2 regions of the Geodermatophilus sp. SYSU D00708 genome follow, and region 2 is predicted to be linked to the other one. Evidence: riboswitches for the same ligand, from Rfam matches in the RefSeq annotation. Region 2 holds a riboswitch; the other holds the start of a gene.
What was found. A riboswitch is a leader RNA that binds a small molecule or an ion and turns the genes downstream of it on or off. The one in region 2 is predicted to bind thiamine pyrophosphate.
Positions count from the first base shown of each region.

Region 1: linked by a shared signal. The riboswitch ahead of thiM (hydroxyethylthiazole kinase) and the one ahead of ACI79D_RS08405 (ECF transporter S component) in region 2 are both predicted to bind thiamine pyrophosphate.

Region 1 is NZ_JBJGYS010000029.1:2,313-13,478, reverse strand. Features, by position in the region: gene ACI79D_RS20285 (PucR family transcriptional regulator) at 1-233, shown strand, start outside; gene ACI79D_RS20280 (RBBP9/YdeN family alpha/beta hydrolase) at 265-843, shown strand; gene ACI79D_RS20275 (CoA transferase) at 840-2,123, shown strand; gene ACI79D_RS20270 (hypothetical protein) at 2,503-2,772, shown strand; gene ACI79D_RS20265 (DNA polymerase IV) at 2,738-4,108, opposite strand; gene ACI79D_RS20260 (NfeD family protein) at 4,254-4,805, shown strand; gene ACI79D_RS20255 (flotillin family protein) at 4,796-6,376, shown strand; gene ACI79D_RS20250 (TenA family protein) at 6,423-7,136, opposite strand; gene thiD (bifunctional hydroxymethylpyrimidine kinase/phosphomethylpyrimidine kinase) at 7,133-7,948, opposite strand; gene thiE (thiamine phosphate synthase) at 7,945-8,613, opposite strand; gene thiM (hydroxyethylthiazole kinase) at 8,610-9,407, opposite strand; TPP riboswitch at 9,400-9,494, opposite strand; gene ACI79D_RS20230 (alcohol dehydrogenase catalytic domain-containing protein) at 9,643-10,656, shown strand; gene ACI79D_RS20225 (helicase) at 10,725-11,166, opposite strand, start outside.
Region 2 is NZ_JBJGYS010000007.1:70,641-81,806, reverse strand. Features, by position in the region: gene ACI79D_RS08430 (ATP-binding protein) at 1-33, opposite strand, end outside; gene ACI79D_RS08425 (DUF1697 domain-containing protein) at 153-686, opposite strand; gene ACI79D_RS08420 (uracil-xanthine permease family protein) at 804-2,138, shown strand; gene ACI79D_RS08415 (energy-coupling factor transporter transmembrane component T family protein) at 2,151-2,918, opposite strand; gene ACI79D_RS08410 (ABC transporter ATP-binding protein) at 2,915-4,306, opposite strand; gene ACI79D_RS08405 (ECF transporter S component) at 4,339-4,953, opposite strand; TPP riboswitch at 4,951-5,054, opposite strand; gene ACI79D_RS08400 (Nramp family divalent metal transporter) at 5,151-6,443, opposite strand; gene ACI79D_RS08395 (Mut7-C RNAse domain-containing protein) at 6,550-7,254, opposite strand; gene ACI79D_RS08390 (aminotransferase class I/II-fold pyridoxal phosphate-dependent enzyme) at 7,272-8,729, opposite strand; gene ACI79D_RS08385 (VOC family protein) at 8,823-9,335, shown strand; gene ACI79D_RS08380 (GNAT family N-acetyltransferase) at 9,413-9,958, shown strand; gene ACI79D_RS08375 (rhodanese-like domain-containing protein) at 9,959-10,423, opposite strand; gene ACI79D_RS08370 (GntR family transcriptional regulator) at 10,538-11,166, shown strand, end outside.

The sequences.
Region 1 (11,166 bases), on a different contig from region 2:
TCCTCGCGCCGCTCGACGACCTGGGCCCCGGCCCGCGGGAGAAGCTGCTCGAGACGCTGCGCTCCTGGCTGCTGAACCACGGGCGGCGGGAGAAGATCGCCGGGGAGCTGTTCGTCCACCCGCAGACGGTGCGCTACCGGATGCAGCAGCTGCGCGAGCTCTTCGGCGCCCGCCTCGACGACCCGCAGTGCGTGCTGGAGCTCACCCTCGCGCTGGGGACCCAGCGGCCCTAGGTACACCCAGGGCCTTCCTACGATCGCCGCCGTGATCAGCTTCCTGGTGGCGCACGGGTGGGAGAACCGCCGTCCGGCGGGGCACTGGCAGCACTGGCTGGCCGGGGAGCTGGCCGCCGCGGGTCACCCGGTCGTCTACCCGCAGTTCCCCTCCCCCGACGAGCCGGTGCTGGCCGAGTGGCAGGCCGAGCTGCGCCGGCACCTGGCCGCGCTGGACCCGGCCGGCGAGCGGGTGCTGGTCTGCCACAGCCTGGGCGTGCTGCTGTGGTGGCGGACCGCGGCGTCCCTGGGCGGCCTGCAGCCCGACCGCGTGCTGCTGGTGGCCCCGCCGTCGGTCGAGCGGTTGCGCGGGGAGCCCGCCGTCGCCACCTTCGTTGCCGGCGCGCTCCTGCCGCTCCCCGACGACGTCCGGCGGCGGGTGCGGTTGGTCGCCTCGGACGACGACCCCTACTGCCCGGGCGGGGCGCTGGAGGTGTTCGCCCGGCCGCACGGGCTGGACGTCGACGTGCTGCCCGGCGCCGGCCACCTGGCGATGGACGACGGGTACGGCGCGTGGCCGTCGGTGCTGCGCTGGTGCACCGACCCGGCCGTGCGGATCACCGCGCGGTGAACGCCCTGCTGGCGCACGCGTGGCCGCTGCTGGCCGGCGTTCCCGCCCCGGAGGTCGCGGCGACCGGCGCGACCGGGCTGGACGGCCCGCTGCCCGTGCCCGACCTGGCCGTGGGCGCCGTCGCGGCGCAGCTGCTCGCGGCCCGGCTGCTCACCCCCGGCGACCCCGTGCGGGTGGACGCCGCGCACGTCGGGCTCGCCTTCCGCAGCGAGCGGTACGCCGCGGTCGACGGCCGTCCGGTGGCGCCGGGGTTCCACCCGCTGTCCCGGTTCTGGCCGACCGCAGACGGCTGGTTGCGGCTGCACGCCAACTACCCGCACCACCGTGCCGCGGCGCTGCGCGTGCTCGGTGAGGACGCCGGGTCGGCGGCGCGGCGCTGGGCGGCGGAGGAGCTCGAGTCCGCGGTCGTGGCCGCCGGCGGCGCGGCGGGCGCGGTCCGCACGGCCGCGGCCTGGGCCGGGTCGCCGCAGGGGCGGGCCGTCGCGGCCGCGCCGCTGGTCGCGCTGCGGCGGACGGCCGACGGACCGGTGCGGGCGGCACCGGCGTCGGGCCTGCGGGTGCTCGACCTGACCCGCGTGATCGCCGGCCCGGTGGCCACCCGGACGCTGGCCTCGCACGGCGCCGACGTCCTGCGGGTCGACAGTCCGCGGCTGCCCGACGACCCCGGCTCGCTGGTCGACACCGGACCGGGCAAGCGGCACGCGGTGCTGGACCTGGCGGCCGCCGCCGACCGCCGGACGGCCGAGGAGCTCCTGGCCACCGCCGACGTCGTCGTGCAGGGCTACCGGCCCGGCGCGCTGGCCCGCTTCGGGCTGGACCCCGCGGCGCTGGCCGCGCGGCACCCGCACCTGGTCGTGGTCAGCCTCTCGGCGTGGGGCACCGAGGGCCCGTGGACACACCGGCGGGGCTTCGACTCGCTGGTGCAGGCCGCGACGGGCATCGCGCTCGAGTGCGGCTCCCCCGAGGCACCCGGCGTGCTGCCCGCCCAGGCGCTGGACCACGCGACCGGGCACCTGGCGGCGGCGACCGTGCTGGCCGCCGTGGCCCGCCGGCGCGACGAGGGTGGCGGCTGGCACGGGGAGCTCTCCCTCGCCCGGACGGCGCACGAGCTGCTCGCCCTGCCGCGGCGGGCACCGGAGGACGGCGAGCCGGCCGACCCGGCGCGGTACCTGCTGTCCCTGCCCTCGCCCGAGGGCACGGTGACGGTGGTGGCCCCGCCGGGGTCGCCGCCGTGGCGGACCGCCGCCGCGTTCGGCGTCCGCCCGTCGTGGCATGCCTAGCGGACTGGCAGTCCCCGTCCAGCTCCCTCACAGGGCACGCGGCCACGCTGGTGGTCGCTGGGGAGAGAGCGGGCAGGAGCACCCGTCACCACGCCACCCCCGGCGAACCGGGGACCGGCTCGAGGGCGTCGGTCCCCGCCGGGACGCGGAGCCCGCCATCCCCCGTTGTGCCGGGTTCCGCGTCCCCCTCGACCCGGCGCGCCGGCGCTTCCCCTTCGTCGGCGCGCCGGCGCACGGGTCGACAGCTCCCCCAGGGTCGGGTCCGGGGCTCCTCAGACCCCGATCGAACCCGCACCGGAGGCCCAGGCTCCGCACAGCCGCGCGGCCGAGGCTCGTCCCCGAGCGGCCCACCGGGGGCCGGGGAGGAGAGGAGGCCCCGATGGGCACCAGGACGAGCGAGGGCCGGATCCGGCGGCGCATGCGGATGCGGACACCGACCCCGCCGGCGGACCCCGACCTCCCGGCCGACCTGGCCGTGGCCGTGGCGGCCGCCGCGCTCGCCGAGCACCCGGGCGCGACGGTCGACCGGGTCGAGGTCGACTCCGCCGGGCTGTACACGGCGTTCCTCGTCACCGCCTACGGCGAGGACGTCGTCGTCCAGGTCGACCGGGACCTCACGGTCCTGGGCTGGCCGGCGTTCCCGCGCTGACCCGCCAGTCCGGCGGGTCGGCGGGCTGCAGCGCGGGGTCGTCGGCGGCGAGCGTGCGCACCGGGCCGGGCGGGGTGCGCGGCCCCTCGAAGCGGACCGTCACCCGCCCCAGTCCCCGGCCCCACACCCAGCCGGGGCCGAGCTCGTCGTGCCGCACGTCCTGCCCCGGCCACCACCGCGTCTCGGCGGCCGGAGCGGGTTCCTCGGCCGGCGCGGGCGCCTCGGCGGGGACGTCGTCGGCGAGGTCGGCCGGCTCGTCGTCGGCCGCGAACAGATCGCCCTGCGCGTAGAGCGACAGCCCGGAGACCCCGACGCCGAGCAGGCGCAGCCCACCCCCGGCGCCGGCCTCGGTGAGCAGCCGGCGGGCGATCGAGGCGATCACCCGGACGTCGTCGGTGGGCTGCGGCAGCGTCTGTGAGCGGGTCTGCGTGGTGAAGTCGTAGCGGCGCAGCTTGAGCGTCACCGTCCGCCCGGCGTAGGCCGACGCGTGCAGGCGGGCGGCCACCCGCGCGGCCATGGCGTCGATCTCCCGGCCGAGGACGGCGAGGTCGGTGAGGTCCCGCTCGAAGGTCTCCTCCTGCGAGATCGACTTGGCCTCGCGCTCGGCGACCACCGGCCGGTCGTCCTCGGCGCGGGCCAGCGCGTAGAGCCCCGCCCCGTGCGCCCGGCCGGCCAGCGCCACCAGGTCCGGCAGCGACTTCGCGGCCAGGTCGGCGACGGTGCGCACCCCGACCTGCCGCAGCCGCTCCGCGGTCGCCGGGCCCACGCCGCCCAGGCGGGTCACCGGCAGCGGGTGCAGCACGTCCAGCTCGCCGCCCGGGGGGACGACGACCAGCCCGTCGGGCTTGTCCAGGTCGGAGCCGATCTTGGCCATGAGCTTCGACGAGCCGATGCCCACCGACCCGGTCACCCCGCCGGTGGCCTCGGCGATCCGCTCCTTGAGCCGCCGGCCGAGCGCGGTCACGCCGTCCACCGACAGGTCGTGGCCCGGGCCGGCCGCGAGGTCGACGTAGGCCTCGTCCAGCGAGGCCGGCTCGACCAGTGGGGAGAGCTCCCGCAGCAGCTCCATGACGACGTCGGAGGTCCGCCGGTAGGCGGCGAACCGCCCGCCGAGGAACGCCGTCCCGGGCGGGCAGCGGCGCCGCGCCTCGGCGGTCGACATCGCCGACCGGGCGCCGTAGGCGCGCGCCTCGTAGGACGCCGTCGCCACCACGCCGCGCCCGCCCACGCCGCCGACCACCACCGGCCGCCCGCGCAGGGACGGCTTGTCGCGCTGCTCGACCGCGGCGAAGAAGGCGTCGAGGTCCAGGTGGAGGATGCTCGCCTCCCGCCGCACGCCCCACCTCCTCGCTGTCGCCGGCCGCTCCCCATGGTCGCCCGTCCTCCGAGCGGGTGAGTGCGGACGGGTCGGTGCCGGATCCGGTTGATCATCTCCCGCGTGGCTGCGACTGTCGGGGCCCACACCGACAGGGAGGAGCAGCGTGGCGGGAGTCCTCCTCGTCGTGGGGGCGATCGGCCTCGGCGTCCTCCTGCTGTCCCTGCTCGTCGGCGAGTTCGGCGACCTGGCCGGGGACGCCGACGGCCCGTTCTCGGTCCCGGCGCTGGCGGCGCTGGTCGGCGGGGTGGGCTTCGGCGGCGCCGCGGCCGCGTCCGTGCTGCCCGACGGGCTCCCGGACGCCGGCCGGCTGCTCGCCGCGCTGACCGTCGGGGCAGCCGTGGCGATCCCGCTCGCGTGGGGGGCGATCCGGCTCTCCCGCGCGCTGCGGGACATGCCCACCACCGAGACCCTCACGAAGGCCCACCTGGTCGGCCTGCAGGGCGTCGTGGTGTCCGCCGTCCCGAGCGGAGGACTCGGCGAGGTGCGCCTGACCGTCGCCGGCCAGCAGCTCAAGTACGCCGCGCGCAGCGACGTCCCGCTGCCCGCGGGCACGCCCGTGTACGTCGTCGAGGCGCTCAGCGAGACCGCCGTGCAGGTCGTCTCGACCGCGCCCGACCCCCTGCCCGAGACCGGAGGCACCGAACCGTGGACCTGACCCTGCTCATCGCCATCGGCGGCATCGCCGTCCTGGTGCTCCTGATCGTGGTGCTGGTCCTGTCCCGCATCAAGGTCGCCGGGCCCAACCAGGCGTTCATCGTGACCGGCCGCCAGGGACGCGAGGTCACCAGCGCCTCGGGGCTGACCTCCCGCGACGCGTCGGGCCAGAAGGTGGTCATGGGCGCCAGCGTCTTCGTCCTGCCGGTCGTGCAGAAGCTGCACACGATGGACCTGTCCAGCCGGCGCATCCCGGTCGGCATCCGCGGTGCGGTGTCCAAGCAGGGCGTCAAGTGCGACCTGGAGGGCGTGGCCATCGTCAAGGTCGGCGGCTCCGAGGACTCCATCCGCGCCGCCGCCCAGCGGTTCCTCAACCAGCAGGAGGGCATCGACACCTTCACCTCGGAGGTGCTGGCCGGTGCCCTGCGCTCCATCGTCGGCCGGCTGACGATCGAGGAGATCATCCGCGACCGGGCCGCGTTCGCCTCCGCCGTCGCCGAGGAGGCCGAGTCCTCGCTCACCGGGCAGGGGCTGGTGCTCGACACCTTCCAGCTGCAGGACATCCAGGCCGAGGGCAGCTACCTGGCCGACCTGGGCCGGCCCGAGGCGGCGCGGGTGCTCAAGGAGGCCAGCATCGCCGAGGCCCGGGCCCGGCAGGCCGCGCAGCAGGAGCAGCTGCTCGCCGACGAGGCGATCGCCGTCGCCCAGCGGCAGCTCGCGCTGCGCCAGGCGGAGATCACCGCGGAGACCGACGCGGCGAAGGCCCGTGCGGCCGCCAGCGGACCGCTGGCCCAGGCCGCGCAGGACCAGGCGATCCTCACCGAGCAGGAGAAGGTCGCCGTCCGGACCGCGGCGCTGACCGAGCGCCAGCTCGACACCCAGGTCCGCCGGCCCGCCGACGCTCAGCGCTACAAGGTCGAGCAGGAGGCCGAGGGCCGCAAGAACGCCGCGATCCTCGCCGCCGAGGCCCAGCGGCAGGGCACCATCGCCGCCGCCCAGGCCGCCGCCGAGCAGGCCAAGCTCTCCGGTGAGGGCGAGCGGGCCCGCCGGTCGGCGCTGGCCGAGGCCGAGGCGATCGAGGGCGCCAAGCGCGGTGAGGCCGAGCGGCTGCGCCGGCAGGCCATCGCCGACGCCGTCGAGCGGGAGGGCGCCGCGGAGGCGGCCGCCATCCTCGCCCGCGGGCAGGCGGAGGCCGAGGCGCTGGACGCACGCTCGGAGGCGTTCGCCAAGTACGGCGAGGCGGCGGTCCTCGAGATGCTGGTGAAGGTGCTGCCCCAGGTGGTGCAGGCGGCCGCGGCCCCGCTGTCGAGCGTGGACAAGATGACCGTCATCTCCGCCGACGGCGCCGGCTCCCTCGGCCGCTCGGTGGCCGCGAACGTGGCGCAGGGGCTGCAGCTCTCCGGTGACCTCACCGGGGTCGACGTCGCGGCGCTGCTGCGCCGGCTCGGGGGCGCGGGCGGTGCCGTGGCCGGGGGTGGCAGCGCACCCGCGGCGAGCGGTGCAGCCACCGCCGACGGCGCGGCCACCCGGATCCCGATCGTGCCGGCGGACGGGCAGCCGCCGGCGAGCTGACCGGGCTCCGGTCGGGAGTTCCCTGGCCGGGCCCGTCGGGACCGGCTCAGATCGGGTCCGGCCAGCTCTCCCGCTCGTGCGCCGCGCGCCAGAAATCCAGCTCGTAGCGGGTGGCGACGGTGAAGGCGCGCAGCATGGCCGGCTGCGTGCCGGGCGCCTCGCCGGCGGCCGCGTCGACCAGCGCGCGGGCGGTGCGGGCGGCCTCCTGGAACTCCGGGGCGTCGTAGGCGGCGACCCAGCGCAGGTACGGGTGCCCGGGGACGAGGGCCGCGGTCCGCGCCAGGCGCGCGCCGACGTCGGCGTACACCCAGTAGCAGGGCAGCGCGGCCGCGGCGGCGACCGCGTACGGAGCCGTCGCCGCCGCGGCCACCAGGTAGGAGACGTAGGCCAGGCAGGTCGGTGAGGGCACCGGGTCGCCGCCCGGCCGGTCGGCCGGGGGCAGCTCCGCGGCGAGCAGGTCGGCGTGCAGTTGGCGCTCGACCGTCGCGGTCGTGGCCGCCGAGGTCGCCCAGAAGGACGCGGCGGCCGAGTCCGGGGCGCGGGCGGCGAGCAGGGCCAGCGCCCGGGCGTAGTCCGCGAGGTAGAGCGCGTCCTGCTCCAGGTAGTGCCGGAACGTGGCCGGTGCCAGCGCGCCGGAGCCCAGCTCCGCGAGGAAGGGCAGGTCGTCGATGGCCGCGCGCAGGCCGGCGGTCGCGGCCCAGGCGCGCTCGGTGAACGGGGCCTCGACGGCGTCCCCGGGGAGGTCCGCGGCGGTGCTCACGACGGCCAGATCCCGGCGAAGTGGTGCACCGGCCCGTGCCCCGACCCGATGCCCAGGCCGGCCCCGGCGACCAGCGCGGTGTGCAGGAAGTCGCGCGCCGGGTCGACCAGCCGCGCCCAGTCGTCGGTGCGGCCGCGGGCGGCGAGCGCGGCGAGGGCCGAGGACAGCGTGCAACCGGTGCCGTGCGTCGCCGTCGTCCGCACCCGGGGACGGTGGGTCACGGTGACGCCGTCCGCGGTGGCCAGCACGTCGACGCTCTCCTCCCCGCCGAGGTGGCCGCCCTTGAGCAGCACCGCCCGCGGGCCGAGGGCCAGCAGCGCGGTGGCCTGCCCGGGGAGGTCGTCGACGCTCGTCGCCGGCGCCGCGTCGAGCAGCGCCGCCGCCTCGGGCACGTTGGGCGTGACGAGGTCGGTGACCGGCAGCAGGTCGGTGCGGACGGCGTCCACCGCAGCGTCGTCGATGAGCCGGTCGCCGCTGGTCGCCACCATCACGGGATCGCAGACGACCGGCCCCGCCCGGCGGTCGGCCAGCACCCGCGCCACGGTCCGGACCACCTCCGCGCTGCCCAGCATGCCGAGCTTGGTGGCGTGCACCTCGACGTCGTCCAGCAGGGTCTCGAGCTGCGCGGCGACGAACTCCGCCGGCACCGGGTGCACGCCGGTGACCCCGCGGGTGTTCTGCGCGGTGAGCGCGGTCAGCACCGCTGTCCCGTAGGCGCCCAGGGCGCTGAAGGTCTTCAGGTCGGCCTGGATGCCGGCGCCGCCGCTGGGATCGCTGCCCGCGACGGTGAGGGCGACCGGCACGCCGCTCATCGCTGGACCCCCACCGAGCGGCCCGCGTCGATCCGCGCCCGCAGCTCCCGGGCGGCGGCCGCGGGGTCGGGCGCGGCGCAGACCGCCGAGACGACGCAGATCCCGTCCACCCCGGTCGCCGCCACCTCCGCCGCCCTGGCGGTGTCGATCCCGCCGATCGCGACGGCGACCAGCCCCGCGGAGCGGGCGGCGGCCGCGAGCTCCCGGGTGCCCGCCAGGCCGAGGCCGGGAGCCGCGTCGGGCTTGGTCGGCGTCGCCCACACCGGGCCGATGCCGACCAGGTCCACGGTGCCCGGGGGCAGCGCCAGCGCGGCGTGCAGGTCCGGGGCGCAGGTGACGCTCAGCCCCAGCGGCGCGCCCGGGCCCAGCAGCCGCCGGACCTCGGCCGGCGGGAGGTCGTCCTGGCCGACGTGCACGCCCGCGCCGGCCAGCAGGGCGACGTCGACCGCGTCGTTGACCACGACCGCGACGTCGGGGCGGTCGACCAGCGCGGCCTGCACCGCCCGGGTGAGGGCGAGCAGCTGCCGCCGGGACGCCGTCTTGTCGCGCACCTGGACGGCGGTGACCCCACCGGCCACGGCGGCGCGGACGACGTCGGCGACCGGCCGGGGCCGGGCCAGCTCGGTGTCGGTGACCAGGTAGAGGGTCGGGTCGAACCCGTTCACCGCTCCTCCCGCACGTCCGCCCGGCTCAGGGACTCCCCGTCCAGGGCGTCGAGGGCGTCGAGCCAGGCCGGGGCGAAGGTGCCGGGCCCGTCGGCGACGTCGGCGGCGACCTCGGCGGCCAGCGCCACGTGCGCGTGCGCGGCCACGACGCCGGTCAGCGGGTCGTCGCAGACGGCGAGGTAGGCGGCGACCAGGGCGCCCAGCGCGCAGCCGGCGCCGGTGGTGCGGGTGAGCAGGACCGAGCCGCCGCCCACCCGCACGGTCCGCCGTCCGTCGGTGACCAGGTCCACCTCGCCGCTGACCGCCACCACTCCCCCGGTGCGCCGGGCCAGGCCGAGGGCGGCCTCGGAGGCGGCGTCGGTGCTGTGGGTGCTGTCCACCCCGCGGCCGCCGGTGCCGGCCCCGGCCAGCGCCAGGACCTCGGAGGCGTTGCCCCGGACGGCGGTGGGCCGCAGCTCGACCAGCTCGGCGGCCAGCGCCGTCCGGTAGGCCAGCGGACCGACCGCGACCGGGTCGAGCACCCACGGCGTCCCGGCCGCGCCGGCGGAGCGCGCGGCCAGCCGCATGGCCTCGGCGGTGCGCTCGTGCACCGTGCCGACGTTGACCAGCACCGCCGAGGCGACCGCGGCGAAGTCCCCGGCCTCCTGCGGCGCGTCCACCATCGCCGGCGCCGCGCCGGCGGCCAGCAGGGCGTTGGCCGTCATCGTCTGGACGACGGTGTTGGTCAGGCAGTGCACCAGCGGTGCAGCGGTGCGCAGCTCCTCGCGGGCCGCGCGCAGGTCGATGGCTCCCACGCCGTGACATCCCTTCGCCAGTACGAACTGGAGCAGGTTCGACGGGTGTGCTCTCAGCCCCGGGCGGGGGCACCCCGTGCCACTTACGACCCCGAACCTAACAACGTCGCTCCCAGGCCGGGCGGGTAGCCTCCGGGCCGTACCGCGGGAGCCCACCCGAGTGGGCTGAGAGGGCGGCTGGGGCCGTCGACCGTTCGAACCTGTCCGGGTCATGCCGGCGTAGGGAGGCCGTTCCATGCGTGCTGTCCGTTTCCACGGGGTCGGCGAACCCCTCGGCGTCGAGGACGTCGATCGGCCGCGGCCGGGTCCCGGGGAGGTGGTCCTCGACGTCGCCGCAGCGGGCGTCTGCGGGACCGAGCTGCACTTCCTCGACGGGCTGCTCACCCCGGCCCGGACGCCGATCACCCTGGGCCACGAGGTCGCGGGCGTCGTCGCCGAGCTGGGCGAGGACGTCGCCGGGCTCGCGGTGGGCGACCGGGTCGCCGTCCACTACCTGCACGCCTGCGGCCGTTGCCGGTGGTGCGCCGCCGGGGACGACCACCTCTGCGACGCGCCGCTCGGGTTCCTGACCTTCGCCACCGACGGCGGATTCGCCGAGCAGCTCGTCGTCCCGGCGACGGCGGTGGTGCCCGTGCCGGACGGCGTGGACCTGCCCACCGCCGCGACCCTGTGCTGCAGCGCGACGACGGCGCTGCACGCGGTCAGCGTGGCCGGGGTGGGCCCCGGCGCGGACGCGGTCGTCTACGGCGCCGGCGGGGTCGGTCTCGCGCTCGTGCAGGTGCTGCGGGAGGCCGGCGCCCGCGTCATCGCTGTCGCCCGCTCCCGGGAGCGGCTGGAGCTGGCCACCGAGCTCGGGGCCGCGGTGACGGTGGACGCCTCGACGCAGGACGTGGCCGGCGCCGTCCGCGAGGCCACCGGCGGCCGCGGCGCCGACGTGGTGTTCGAGCTCGTCGGCACCCGGGACACCGGCGCCGCCGCGCTCGCCTCCCTCGGCAAGGGCGGCACCCTCGTCTACGTCGGCTACAGCTTCGACCGGGTCGAGATCGACCCGCTGGCGATGGTGGTGCCCGAGCAGCGGATCGTGACGTCGGTCGGCAACCGGCGCGCCGAGCTGGTCGAGGCCCTGGACCTCGCGGCCCGCGGTCGCCTGGTGACGACGGTGACGACCCACCCGCTCGACGACGCCGTGCGGGTGCTCGACGACCTGCGTGCCGGCCGGGTGCTCGGCCGGGCGGTACTCGTGCCCTGAGCGGGGTGGACGGTCAGGGCGACCCGGCCGCGCGGCGAGATACGACTGCGGCTGAGACCGAGTCCGCGTCAGTCGGTGCCGGTGAGCGTGGTCGAGGGCAGCCAGTCGGCGTCGAGCAGCTCGGCGATCTCCTGCAGGGACGACGTGTCCGCGCCCGCGGTCGAGCCGCTGACCGCCAGCCGCTCCACCATCACCCGCGCGACCTGCTCCTCGACGGTGTCCTCGGCGAACGCCACCCGCCACGGCGAGACCTGCCCGTCGCGGTGGGTGCGGCCGGTGACCTGGCGGGCCTGGATGCCGGAGAACCGCGGCTGGTGGAACAGCCCGACCCGCGGCGTGGCCGATGCGTGCGTCCCGTCGGGCAGCAGTTCGCCGGCGTGCAGGCTGATCGACGCGGTCACCGTGAAGACGCACACGGGCGCGGCGCCGGTCTGGAACCGCAGCCGCTCGGCCTCGACGTCGAACCGGTCGCGTCCGTAGATGGCGGCCACGGCGACGCCCGAGTCCAGC
Region 2 (11,166 bases):
CGGCCAGACCGGCCCGGCCGTCTCCCGTGTCACGCCGCTGGTTCCCCTCACGTGCTCGTCGCCCGGAGGCGCACCTCGCTGCGGCCCGCGGGCGAGCCGAACACCTGCGTATGGCTCCAGGAGAGCCCCGCTAAACCTGTCTGTCACGCACCTCACACGGCGCCCAGCTCAGCCAGCTTCCGGACGGTGTTCCAGTTCCGGGAGGTCCCCGGCACGCCAAGCAGGGTGTCCCACCGCCACGACGCCAGCGGCGTGTCGGCGACCCCGTCGGGCAGCCAGAGGAACAGCTCGCGGCCGGCGACCCGGTACTCGCCGCGGTCGGCCGGGGGCAGCGCGGCCACCCGCTCGGGGTCCGGCGCCCGGGACAGGAAGGTGACCAGGTAGCGCGCCGGGTCGGTGGCGACGGCGCCGAGCGGGTCGGCGGCCACCACCGCGGCGACCTCGGTCCCGGTCCGGACGACGACGGGGGCCGCGAACCCGAACCGCTCCTGCACCGCGGCCTCGACGTCCGCGGCGAGCTCCTCGGCCGTCAGCGGGCTGTCGAGGACGACGTTGCCGCTGCGCAGGTGGGTGCGGACGGCGCCGTGCCCGCGCGCGGTCAGGGTCTCCCGCAGCTCGGGCATCCCCATCTGCCGCGCCCGACCCAGGTTGATGCCGCGCAGCAGCACCACGTAGCGCGTCGACACGGGCCGCACCGTAACGCGCCGACCTGCGGGTGCCGGGAACGCAATGGGGACGACACCGGTCCGGAACACGCTCCGGCGACCCTGCTGGCGGACCGCCGCCCAGCCCCAGGAGCCCCGATGGCCACCACCCAGCCGACGACCACCCCGGCCTACGACCGCGCCGACCCCGACGCCCGCCCGCCGTGGGGCGTCGCGGTGCCGCTGGGGCTGCAGCACGTCCTGGCCATGTTCACGTCCAACCTGACCCCGGCGATCCTGCTGGCCGGCGTCATCGGGGCGACCACGGGCGAGGCGGTGCTGCTGGTCCAGGCCGCCCTGCTGTGCGCCGGGCTGGCCACCCTGCTGCAGACGGTCGGCATCGGTCCGGTGGGCAGCCGGCTGCCGCTGATGATGGGGTCGGGCTTCGCGTTCATCGCCGTCGCCGTCCCGCTGGCCGAGGAGTACGGGCTGTCCGCCGTCCTCGGCGGGGTGCTGGTGACCGCCGCCGTCCAGGTGGCGATCGCCCTGGGCATCCACCGGATCGCGTTCCTCTTCCCGCCCGTGGTGACCGGCACGATCATCCTGGTCATCGGCCTGGGGCTGCTGCCCAGCGGCGTCAACCTGGCCGCCGGTGGCGTCGGGTCCCCGGACTTCGGCTCGCCGGTCAACCTGGGCGTGGCCGCGCTCGTGCTCGTGCTGACCGTGCTGCTCAACCAGTTCGGCCGCGGGCTGCTGTGCACCGCCTCGGTGCTGGTCGCGGTCGTGGTCGGCTACCTGGTGGCGATCCCGCTGGGCCTGCTGGACCTCTCCGGCGTCGGCGACCGGCCGCTGGTCGCCGTCCCGGCCCCGTTCGAGTTCGGGCTGTCGTTCCCGGTCGTCGCGGTGCTCTCGATGGCGGTGGTCGGCGTGGTCAACATGGTCGACTCGGTGGGCACCGTGCACGCGGTCACCGAGGGCGGGGCGGGGCGTCCGGCCACCGCCCGCGAGCTGCGCGGCGGCATCCTGGCCGAGGGCGGCAGCGCCGTCCTCGGCGGGGTCTTCGGCGCGCTGCCGACGACGATGTTCAGCCAGAACATCGGGCTGGTGGCCCTCACCAAGCAGATGAGCCGGCACGTGGTGACCATCGGCGCGCTCGTCCTCGTGGGGCTGTCCCTGCTCCCGCAGGTCGCCGCAGTGCTGGCCGCGATCCCGCCGGCGGTGCTCGGCGGCGGCGTGCTCGTGCTGTTCGGCATGGTGTGCGCGATCGGCGTCCAGCTGCTCAGCAAGGACGGCCTGGACACCCGGGGGCTGCTCATCGTGGCGCTGTCGGTGGGTCTGGGCCGGGGGATCGCCGCCGCGCCGGACGCCGTGGACCGGGCGACCGGCGAGTGGGGAGCGCTGTTCGACTCGGGGATCGTCGTCGCGGCCGTGGTCGCCGTCGTCCTCAACCTGGTGCTGCCCGGCCGGCCGCGCCGTCCGCACCCGGGAGCCTGACCGGCAGCGAACTCAGCCGAGCAGCGGGTCCCAGGCGCCGCTGGCCACGCTCGCCGCCACGGCCGCCGCGCAGACCGCGACGGTCCCGGCGACGAACCAGCCGTCGCGGGGGCGCAGGACCGAGCCGCGGGCGTTGGTCCGGGGGACGCCGGAGTCGAACCCGCGGGCGTCCATCGCCGTCGCCAGCCGGGTGCCGCGCCGGATGGCGGCCACCAGCAGGGCGAAGGCGGTGCCGGCGAGCAGCCGGGCCGCGGCGACGGGGTTCGCCCCGGCGTCGACGCCCCGCGCCCGCCGGGCCAGCCGGATCGTCTCCCACTCGGCGGCCAGCAGCGGGACCAGGCGCAGCGCGGCCAGGGCGCCGTAGGCGAACCGCGGCGGCACGCGCCAGTGCAGGGTGAGCGCGTCGGCCAGCCGGACCGGGTCGGTGGAGGCGACCAGCAGGACCCCGGGCAGGGCCAGGGCGATGACCCGCAGGCCCCAGGTGGCGCCGCTGAGCCAGGCATCGGCGCCGTCCAGCGCGCCGAAGGCCACGTTGACCCAGGCGACGCCGGCCGCGCTCAGCAGCAGCGGCCAGGTCCGGCGCGCGACCTCCCGCGGGGTGGTCAACCCCGCGGCCGGCAGCAGCGTCAGCTCGGCGGCGAGCACCACCGCCGGGGTGACCGGGTCGCCGCTGACCAGCAGCACGACGGTGAGGACGGCGATGGCGGCCAGCTGGGCGACCGGGTTCACCGCCGACAGCGGGACCGGGCGCACCGGCCCCAGGGCGAGCGGCGGGGTCACGGGACCGCCACCGGGGCGCCCAGGCTCAGCACGTCGTCGGCCAGCGCGGCGACCACGTCGGCGTCGTGGGTGACCAGGCACAGGGCGCGGTCGCCGTCCTGCTGCTCGGCCAGCAGCGCGACCAGCTCCGACCAGGTGTCCCGGTCCTGGCCGAAGGTGGGCTCGTCGAGCACCAGGACCGGCGGCCGGGTGGCCAGCGCGGTGGCGACCGACAGCCGCCGCTGCTGCCCGCCGGAGAGGGTGAACGGGTTGGCCTCGGCCAGCGGCGCCAGGCCGAGCCGCTCGAGCAGCTCGTCGGCGCGCCGGTGTGCCGCGCCCTCGCCCGCGCCGGCGCGCAGCGGACCCAGGGACAGCTCGTCGCGCACCCGTCCGGTGAGGAACTGGTGCTCGGGGTGCTGGAAGACGGTACCGACCCGCTCCACCAGCTCGGCGGCCCGCCAGCGGGACGGCGGCCGGTCCGGGCGGCGCAGCCCCGCCGTGAGCGCCGGCCCGGTGGTGACCCGGCCGGTCGTCGGCGCCCGCAGGCCGGCCAGCAGCAGCGCCAGCGTGGACTTCCCGGTGCCGTTGGGGCCGGTGACCGCCAGGGTCCGCCCGGCCCGCAGGACGGCGTCGGTCGGCGGCAGGGCGGGGGCGGTCGAGCCGCGGTGGGTGAACCCGGCGGCGTCGGCGGCAAGCAGCACCGCCCCCGCGGGGGAGCTGCGCCGGACGGGGAGGCGCAGCGGAGCCGGTGCCCACCCGGGGCCGTGCTCGGCCACACCACCGCCCGGCAGCAGCTCCACGACACGGTCGACCAGGGGCAGCCAGGCCGCGGCGTCGTGGTCGACGACGACGAGGGTGGCGCCGCGGTCGGCGACCGCCCGGGCCACCGCGCCGCGGACCAGCTCGGCGCCGGCCGGGTCCAGCTGCGCGGTCGGCTCGTCGAGCAGCAGCAGGCCGGGGCGCGGGGCGAGCGCGCCGGCCAGCACCAGCCGCTGCTTCTGCCCGCCGGACAGCGCGCCGGTGGACCGGTCGCGGCCCAGGTCGAAGCCGACCGCGGCGAGGGCGGCGTCCACGGCCGGCCCGATCGCCGCGGGCGGGGTGCCGACGTTCTCCAGCCCGAAGGCGACGTCGTCCCCGGCGCGGGTCATCACCAGCTGCGAGTCGGGGTCCTGGAAGACCATGCCCACCCGCTGCCGCCGGCGGTCGGGCGGCTCGCCGTCGACGGTCAGCTCGCCGACGGCGTCCCCGTTCTCCGGGTCCAGCAGGCCGCCCAGCGCCCGCAGCAGCGTGGACTTGCCCGAGCCGGAGGCCCCGGTGAGCAGCAGCCGCTCACCGGGGGCCACCGTCAGGTCGACGTCCCGGACCGCCCAGGCCCGCCGGCCGGCGTGCCGGAAGCCCCACCCGGCCACCCGGACGGCGGCCGGGGACCCCCCGGTCAGCGTCAGACCCGGGTACGGCCGGAGGCGAACGCCGACAGGGCACCGCTGCCGGCCAGCGCGCGGGTCAGCGCCATGCTGCCCGCGCCCGCGACGACGACGGTGCCGGCCACGACCAGCGCCACGTACGTCGTCTTCCAGCCCGCGGTCCAGTCCGGGTAGTAGTAGAGGAGGTCCAGGACGGCGGCCATCGCGCCGGCCAGCGCCGCGGACAGCAGCGCCTGCGGCCACCCGAAGCGGCGGTACCGGAAGGCGGCGAAGCCGGCCTCCCCGGCCAGGCCCTGCAGCAGGCCGTAGACGATGGTCGTCGTCCCCCAGGCCGAGCCGAGCAGCGCCGAGACGATCGCGGCGACCAGCTCGGCGAACAGGCCCGCGCCGGGCTTGCGCACCACGAGCGGGGCGAGCACCGCGGGGACCAGCCAGACGCCGTACATGAACGCCTGCCCGGGCGGGAAGGCGGCGAAGGCCGTGCCGGTGCCCGCCCACAGCAGGCCCCAGGCCCAGAAGACGACGCCGAAGGCGACGCCCAGGACGGCGGTGACGACGATGTCGACGGTGCGCCAGCGCGAGCGGCCCCCGGTGGGCGCAGCCGACGACGGACGGACGGCCTGGTCGGCCATGGCTTTCCTCCAGACTCCCTGCGCCGGCATGACCCGGATCAGGTTCGAGGGTCTGCGGGAACCCGCACTCTCAGCGCCGAAGCGCTCCCCTGCTGTGTGTTCGGTTGTGTGACCAGCCTAGACCGTTCCGTCGCTGCCGCCGTCCGCCGGTGCCTCCGTGGGCATGGCGCCCGGCCCCCTGGTGACGGCAGGGTCCCTCACCCGAGGACGAAGCCCAGCAGCAGGTGGGCGTTGAGGCCGATGATCAGCGCGGCGACGACCGCCCCGGTGATGGTGGTGACCGGCCGGTTGACCCAGTTGCCCATGACCGAGCGGCGGGCGGTCAGCCACAGCAGCGGCACCAGCGCGAAGGGGATGCCGAAGGAGAGCACCACCTGCGACCAGACCAGCGCGGTGGTCGGGTCGCCGCCGAGCAGCAGCACCGCCAGGGCCGGGGCCAGGGTGACCAGCCGGCGGGCGAGGACGGGGATGTGCCGGCGCAGGAAGCCGGCCATGACCACCTGCCCGGCGTGGGTGCCGACCGAGGAGGAGGCGAACCCGGAGGCGAGCAGCGCGACGGCGAAGGCCAGCGCGGCGCCGGTGCCCAGCTGGTCGCCCAGCCCGGCGTGCACGCTCTCCAGCGACTCGATGCCGTCGTCGGCGGTGAACAGCTGCGCGGCGATCACCAGCATCGCGGCGTTGACCAGCCCGGCCAGGCCCATCGCGACCAGGACGTCGACCCGCTGGGCCCGCAGCAGCCGGCGCCGGCCGGCCTGGGTGCGCCCGGCGGTGACCACGTCGCCGTACCGGCCCGGGGTCAGCGCGGAGTGCACGTAGATGACGTGCGGCATGACGGTGGCGCCCAGGATCCCGGTGGCCAGCAGCAGGCTCTCCGAGCCGGCGAACGACGGCACGAGGCCGCCGGCGACCCCGCCGACGTCGACGCCGGAGCTGACCAGCGTGTAGCCGAAGCCCAGGCCGATCACCAGCAGCAGCCCGGCGATCACCCGCTCGAACGGCCGGTGCCCTCGGGACTGCGCGGCCAGCAGCACGAACGCGACCACGGCGGTGATCACCCCGCCGATCGGCAGCGGCACGCCGAACAGCAGGTTCAGCGCCACCGCGCCGCCGACGATCTCGGCCAGGTCGGTGGCGATCGCGACCGCCTCGGCCTGCAGCCACAGCCCGCGGGTGACCGGCCGGGGCAGCTGCTCGCGGCAGAGGGTGGCCAGGTCCCGGCCGGTGGCCAGCCCGAGCTTGGCGGTCAGCGACTGGATGAGCATCGCCATGAGGTTGGCCGCCACGATCACCCACAGCAGCGTGTAGCCGAACGAGGCGCCGCCGGCGAAGTTGGTCGCGAAGTTGCCCGGGTCGACGTAGGCCACCGCCGCGACGAACGCCGGACCCAGCAGCGGCCACAGCCGCCGCCGTCCGGACCCGGAGGGTGCCGGTCTCGGCGCGCCGACCAGCGTGGTCGGCAGGACGGCGGCCTCGGTCTTCGACAGGTACACGGCGGCCTCGCAGGAGCGGTGCAGGTGGGTGGGCGCTCCTTCCTGTGCCCGCCGCGGGTGACACGTGCGGGCCAGCCCGTGGCCCCCGGGGGCCGACCTAGGGGGCCTACCGGGTCGCCGTCCGGACCAGCGCGTCGATCCGGCGGGCGTGCGCGCCGCGCCAGTAGACCCGGTCGCAGGCCGGGCAGCGGGAGAACTCCTCGTAGGTCCGCCGGGTGCCGGCGGGCAGCCGGTCGGCGACGTCGGCCTTGGCCACCGGCAGCAGCCGGGCGCCGCAGGCGGTGCAGCGGGTCAGCGGCGCCAGCGGGGGAGCGAACCGGTCCAGGACGTCGGCGAGCTGGTCGTCGGGCCGGGCGCCGCGGACCAGCGCCCCCGACGGCAGGGCCCGGCGCATGAGCAGGCCGCGGTCCTGGGTGAGCAGGGCGCGCTCCTCGGCGGTCGCGCGGACCACGAGGTCGGCGTCGTCGGCGTCGTTGGACCACGCCGCGTCCAGGCCGAGCAGCCGCAGCCGGCGGGCCAGCGTGCCCAGCCCGACGTCGAGCAGGAAGCCGCCGGCCGGCACCGGCTGCGGCCGCGGGACCTCGGCGATCTCCACGGTGCTGCCCGGCCGAGTCCGGTCGGAGACCCCGGCGGGGGCGCCGTCGACCCGGAGACCGCCGACCTCGGTCAGCGGCACCCCGGCCGCCTGGACGACGTGGCCGAGCGTGGCGTCGGGGTCGAACCGCATCCGCCGGACGCCGCGGTGCCGGTCCCGTCCCGGCAGGAGGAAGCGCAGCGGCGGCGGGACGACGACGTCCACCGAGCCGGTCACCGCTGGCCTCCCGAGGGCTATGAGACGACGCGGAGGGTCTCCATCGACGGGTCCGCGGCGTCGGGGATGAGCATCCCGGCCTGCACCCCGCTGGTCAGGTAGTCGACGGCGTCCTGGCTGATCCGCTCGCCGGGCGCCAGCACCGGGACGCCGGGCGGGTAGGGGCTGACCAGCTCGGCGGCCACCCGGCCCACCGCCTCGGCGGCCGGCACCTGCTCGACACGGGCGAAGAACGCATCGCGCGGCGTCATCGCCTGCTCCAGCTCGAGGCCCTGCGGCGAGGGGAGGTCCACCTGCGGCGGGCGCTCCATCGACGCGGCACCCTCCACGAGGGCCCGCAGCGCGTCCAGCAGCGCCTTCTCCGTCTCGTCGTCGTCGGCGTGGGTGATGCGGGCGTTGACGCGGAAGGTGTCGGCCGCGCCGAGGTCCACGTGGCAGGCGGCGCGCACCCAGTCCCCGGCCTGGAAGCCGGTGATGCCCAGGCCCCGGACGTCGACGGTGATCGCCAGCGGGTCGAGGTCGAAGGCGCCGCCGGTGCCGACCACCTCGCGGCCCATGACCGCCAGGCCCGGCAGTGCGTCGATCTCCGCCCGGATGCGCGCTGCGCGCTCGATCGCCCTGCCCAGCAGCTCCTCGCCCTGCTCGACCATGTGCCGACGCCACCCGTCGAGGGTCAGGTACACCAGCGACGAGGAGCTCGTGGTGCCCAGCAGGTCCTCCCGCTGCTTGAGCACCTCCGGGTCCACGCGGGAGCCCTTGAGGTGGAACACCGAGCTCTGCTCGATCGCCCCGCCCATCTTGTGCACGCTGGTGACGACGACGTCCGCGCCGGCGTCCATCCCCCAGGCCGGCAGGTCGGGGTGGAAGGGCAGGTGGGCACCCCAGGCCTCGTCGACGATCAGCGGGAGGTCCCGCTCGTGGCACACCTCGGCGACGCCGGCGATGTCGGCGCAGGTGCCCCAGTCGGTCGGGGTGATCAGCAGCATCCCCTTGGCCTGCGGGTGCCGGTCGAGCGTGCGGCGGACGTCCTCGGGCTCCGGCGGGTGGGCCAGGTGCCGCTCGGCGTCGAAGTGCGGGTGCACCCAGACCGGGCGGATGCCGCTGATGATCAGCCCGGCCACCACCGACTTGTGCGCGTTGCGGCTGACCAGCAGTTCCTCGCCCGGGCCGGCGACCGAGATCATCGCGCTCTTCACCGACAGCGAGCTGCCGCAGGTGGAGAAGAAGGCCTTGTCGGCGTCCACGGCGTCGGCCATGAGGTCCTCGGCCTGGGTGGTGACCGCCTGCGACTCGCGCCGGTCGTCGAGGCCGTTGAGCGAGAGGACGTCGGAGGCGAACACGCCCTCCCCGACGACCTCGACCACCCGCGGGTCGGCGCCGCGGCCCTGCTTGTGGCCGGGCGGGCCGAAGACGACGTCCCCCCGGCGGCGGAACTCCTGCAGGGCCTCGAGGACGGGGGCGCGCGAGTGGTCCATGCCCGGCACCTACCCGATCGGGCGCGACCGATACTTGAAGTCTCAAGCAGATGGGCGCACACTGGCGTCCTGCCGACCGTCAGGAGTCCGACCATGCCCGTCCAGCGCCTCAACCACGCCGTCCTCTACGTGCGCGACGTCGCCCGCAGCCACGCCTTCTACCGCGATGTGCTCGGCTTCCGCGCCAAGATGGAGATCCCCGGTGCCGCGGTGTTCCTGCAGGCCGAGGGGTCGAGCAACGACCACGACCTCGGCCTGTTCCAGATCGGCGCGGCCGCCGGCGCCTCGGAGGCCGGCCGGCGCACGGTCGGCCTCTACCACCTGGCCTGGGAGGTCGACACCCTCGCCGAGCTCGCCCGCATCCGCGACGCGCTGCTGCAGGCCGGGGCGCTGGTCGGGATGAGCGACCACGTGACCACCAAGGCCCTCTACGCGCACGACCCGGACGGCCTGGAGTTCGAGGTGTCCTGGCTGCTGCCGGCCGAGTTCATCACCCCGGAGCTCACGGCGGGCGCGGCCATGACCTCGCCGCTGGACCTCGACCAGGAGATCGCCCGCTACGGCGCGCACACCCGTGGCGGCGTCGGGGTCTCCCTCCCCGCCTAACGCCCCAGCGGAGTCCCACGGCGCGGAGAACGCGCCCGTGGCACTCCGCTCGGGGCCGTGAGGCACGATGCCCTTCCGTGATCCCCGATGAGCTGGCCGCCGGTGCGCTGCGTCTGCGGCCCTGGCGGACCGACGACGTCCCCGACGTCTTCGCCGCGCTGCAGGACCCCGCCAGCCGGATGTGGAGCGGGGCGGGCGTGGTCTCGCGGGAGGACGCCGCGCTGATCGTGCGGGTCCGGATGGACCCGGCGCTCGAGGACCGTGCCGCCTGGGCCGTCGTCGACGCCGCGGGCACGCTGCTGGCCTCGGTGTCCCTGCACTCCATCGACCGCGCACAGGCCGACGCCGAGATCGGGTACTGGACGGTGCCCGCGGCCCGGGGGCGCGGCGTCGCCCCGATCGCGGTCGACGCCGCCTGCCGTTGGGCCTTCGCGCGGCTGGACGTCGACCGGGTGGAGCTGTGCCACGCGGTGGAGAACACCGCCTCCGCGCGGGTGGCCGAGAAGGCGGGCTTCTCGTTCGAGGGCCGGCTGCGCCGCTCGTACCGCTACGGCGACGGGCTCAAGCACGACGAGCTGCTCTGGGCCCGGCTGTCCGACGACCCGGCGCCGGCGTTCGGCTGATCAGCAGGCGCAGCGGACGCCGGCGGGGGCCCTGAGCGGGTCGACGGCGGTGAGCGGGTCGACCGCGAGCCGGGAGGGGCCGGTCGCCGTCGCCACCGGCAGCCCCTCCCGCGCCCAGTACTCGAAGCCGCCGATCATCTCCCGCACCCGGTAGCCCAGCAGTGCCAGCGCCAGGGCGGCCCGGGTGGCGCCGTTGCAGCCCGGGCCCCAGCAGTAGGTGACCACCGGGGTCGAGGGGTCCAGCTCGGCCGCGGCGCGCCGGACGACCTCCCGGCCCGGCAGGTGCACCGCCCCGGGGACGTGTCCCTGCTCCCAGGCCTCGCGGCTGCGGCTGTCGAGCAGCACGAACCCGGGCGCCCCGGACTCGATCGCGGCGTGGACGTCGCTCACGTCGGTCTCGACGGCGAGGCGGTGGGCGAAGTGCGCGGCGGCCTCGGCGGGCGGCGTGCTCCAGTCGTCGATCACACCGTCGATCGTGGGGTGCGGGGCGGCGGGCGACGACGCCCCCGACTGCCAACGACCGCAGCGGTTCCGCCAGCGCGCTTGACGTCGCCGCCTCTCACATCTGAGATGTCAGTTGTGTCTCTCGCTCCGATCGGCCGCGTGCTGCTGCGCGACGTCGCCCTGGTGCGCATCCGGCAGGCGATCGTCTCCGGCGAGCTGGCGCCCGGTGCGGTGGTGAAGGACGCCGAGCTGGCCGCCCGGCTCGGGCTGTCGGTCGCCCCGGTGCGCGCGGCGCTGGCCCGGCTGGCCGACGAGGGGCTGGTCGAGGCCAAGCCGCAGAGTCACACCCGGGTCACCCCGCTGCGGGTGCGCGACGTCCACGACGCCGGCGTCGTCGTCCGGGCGATGCACGAGCTCGCCGTCCGCGAGGCGGTGCCGCAGGTGACCCCGGACGACGTCGCCCGCATGCGCGCGGCCAACGAGCGGTTCGCCGCCGCGGTCGCGACCGGGGACGTCGACGCCGCGCTGGCCGCCGACGACGAGCTGCACGCCGTCCCGGTCGAGCGCTGTGGGAACGCCGCCGTGGCCGCGACGATCGAACGCTTCACCCCCGCCGTCCGCCGGCTGGAGCGGGCCCGCTTCGCCGCGGCGCACGGGCGGGAGTCCGTCGTCCTGCACGACCGCCTGATCACCGCCTGCGCGGAATCCGACGTCGACGCCGCCGTCGCCACCACCACCGAGATCTGGACGGCGCTGCTGTCCGA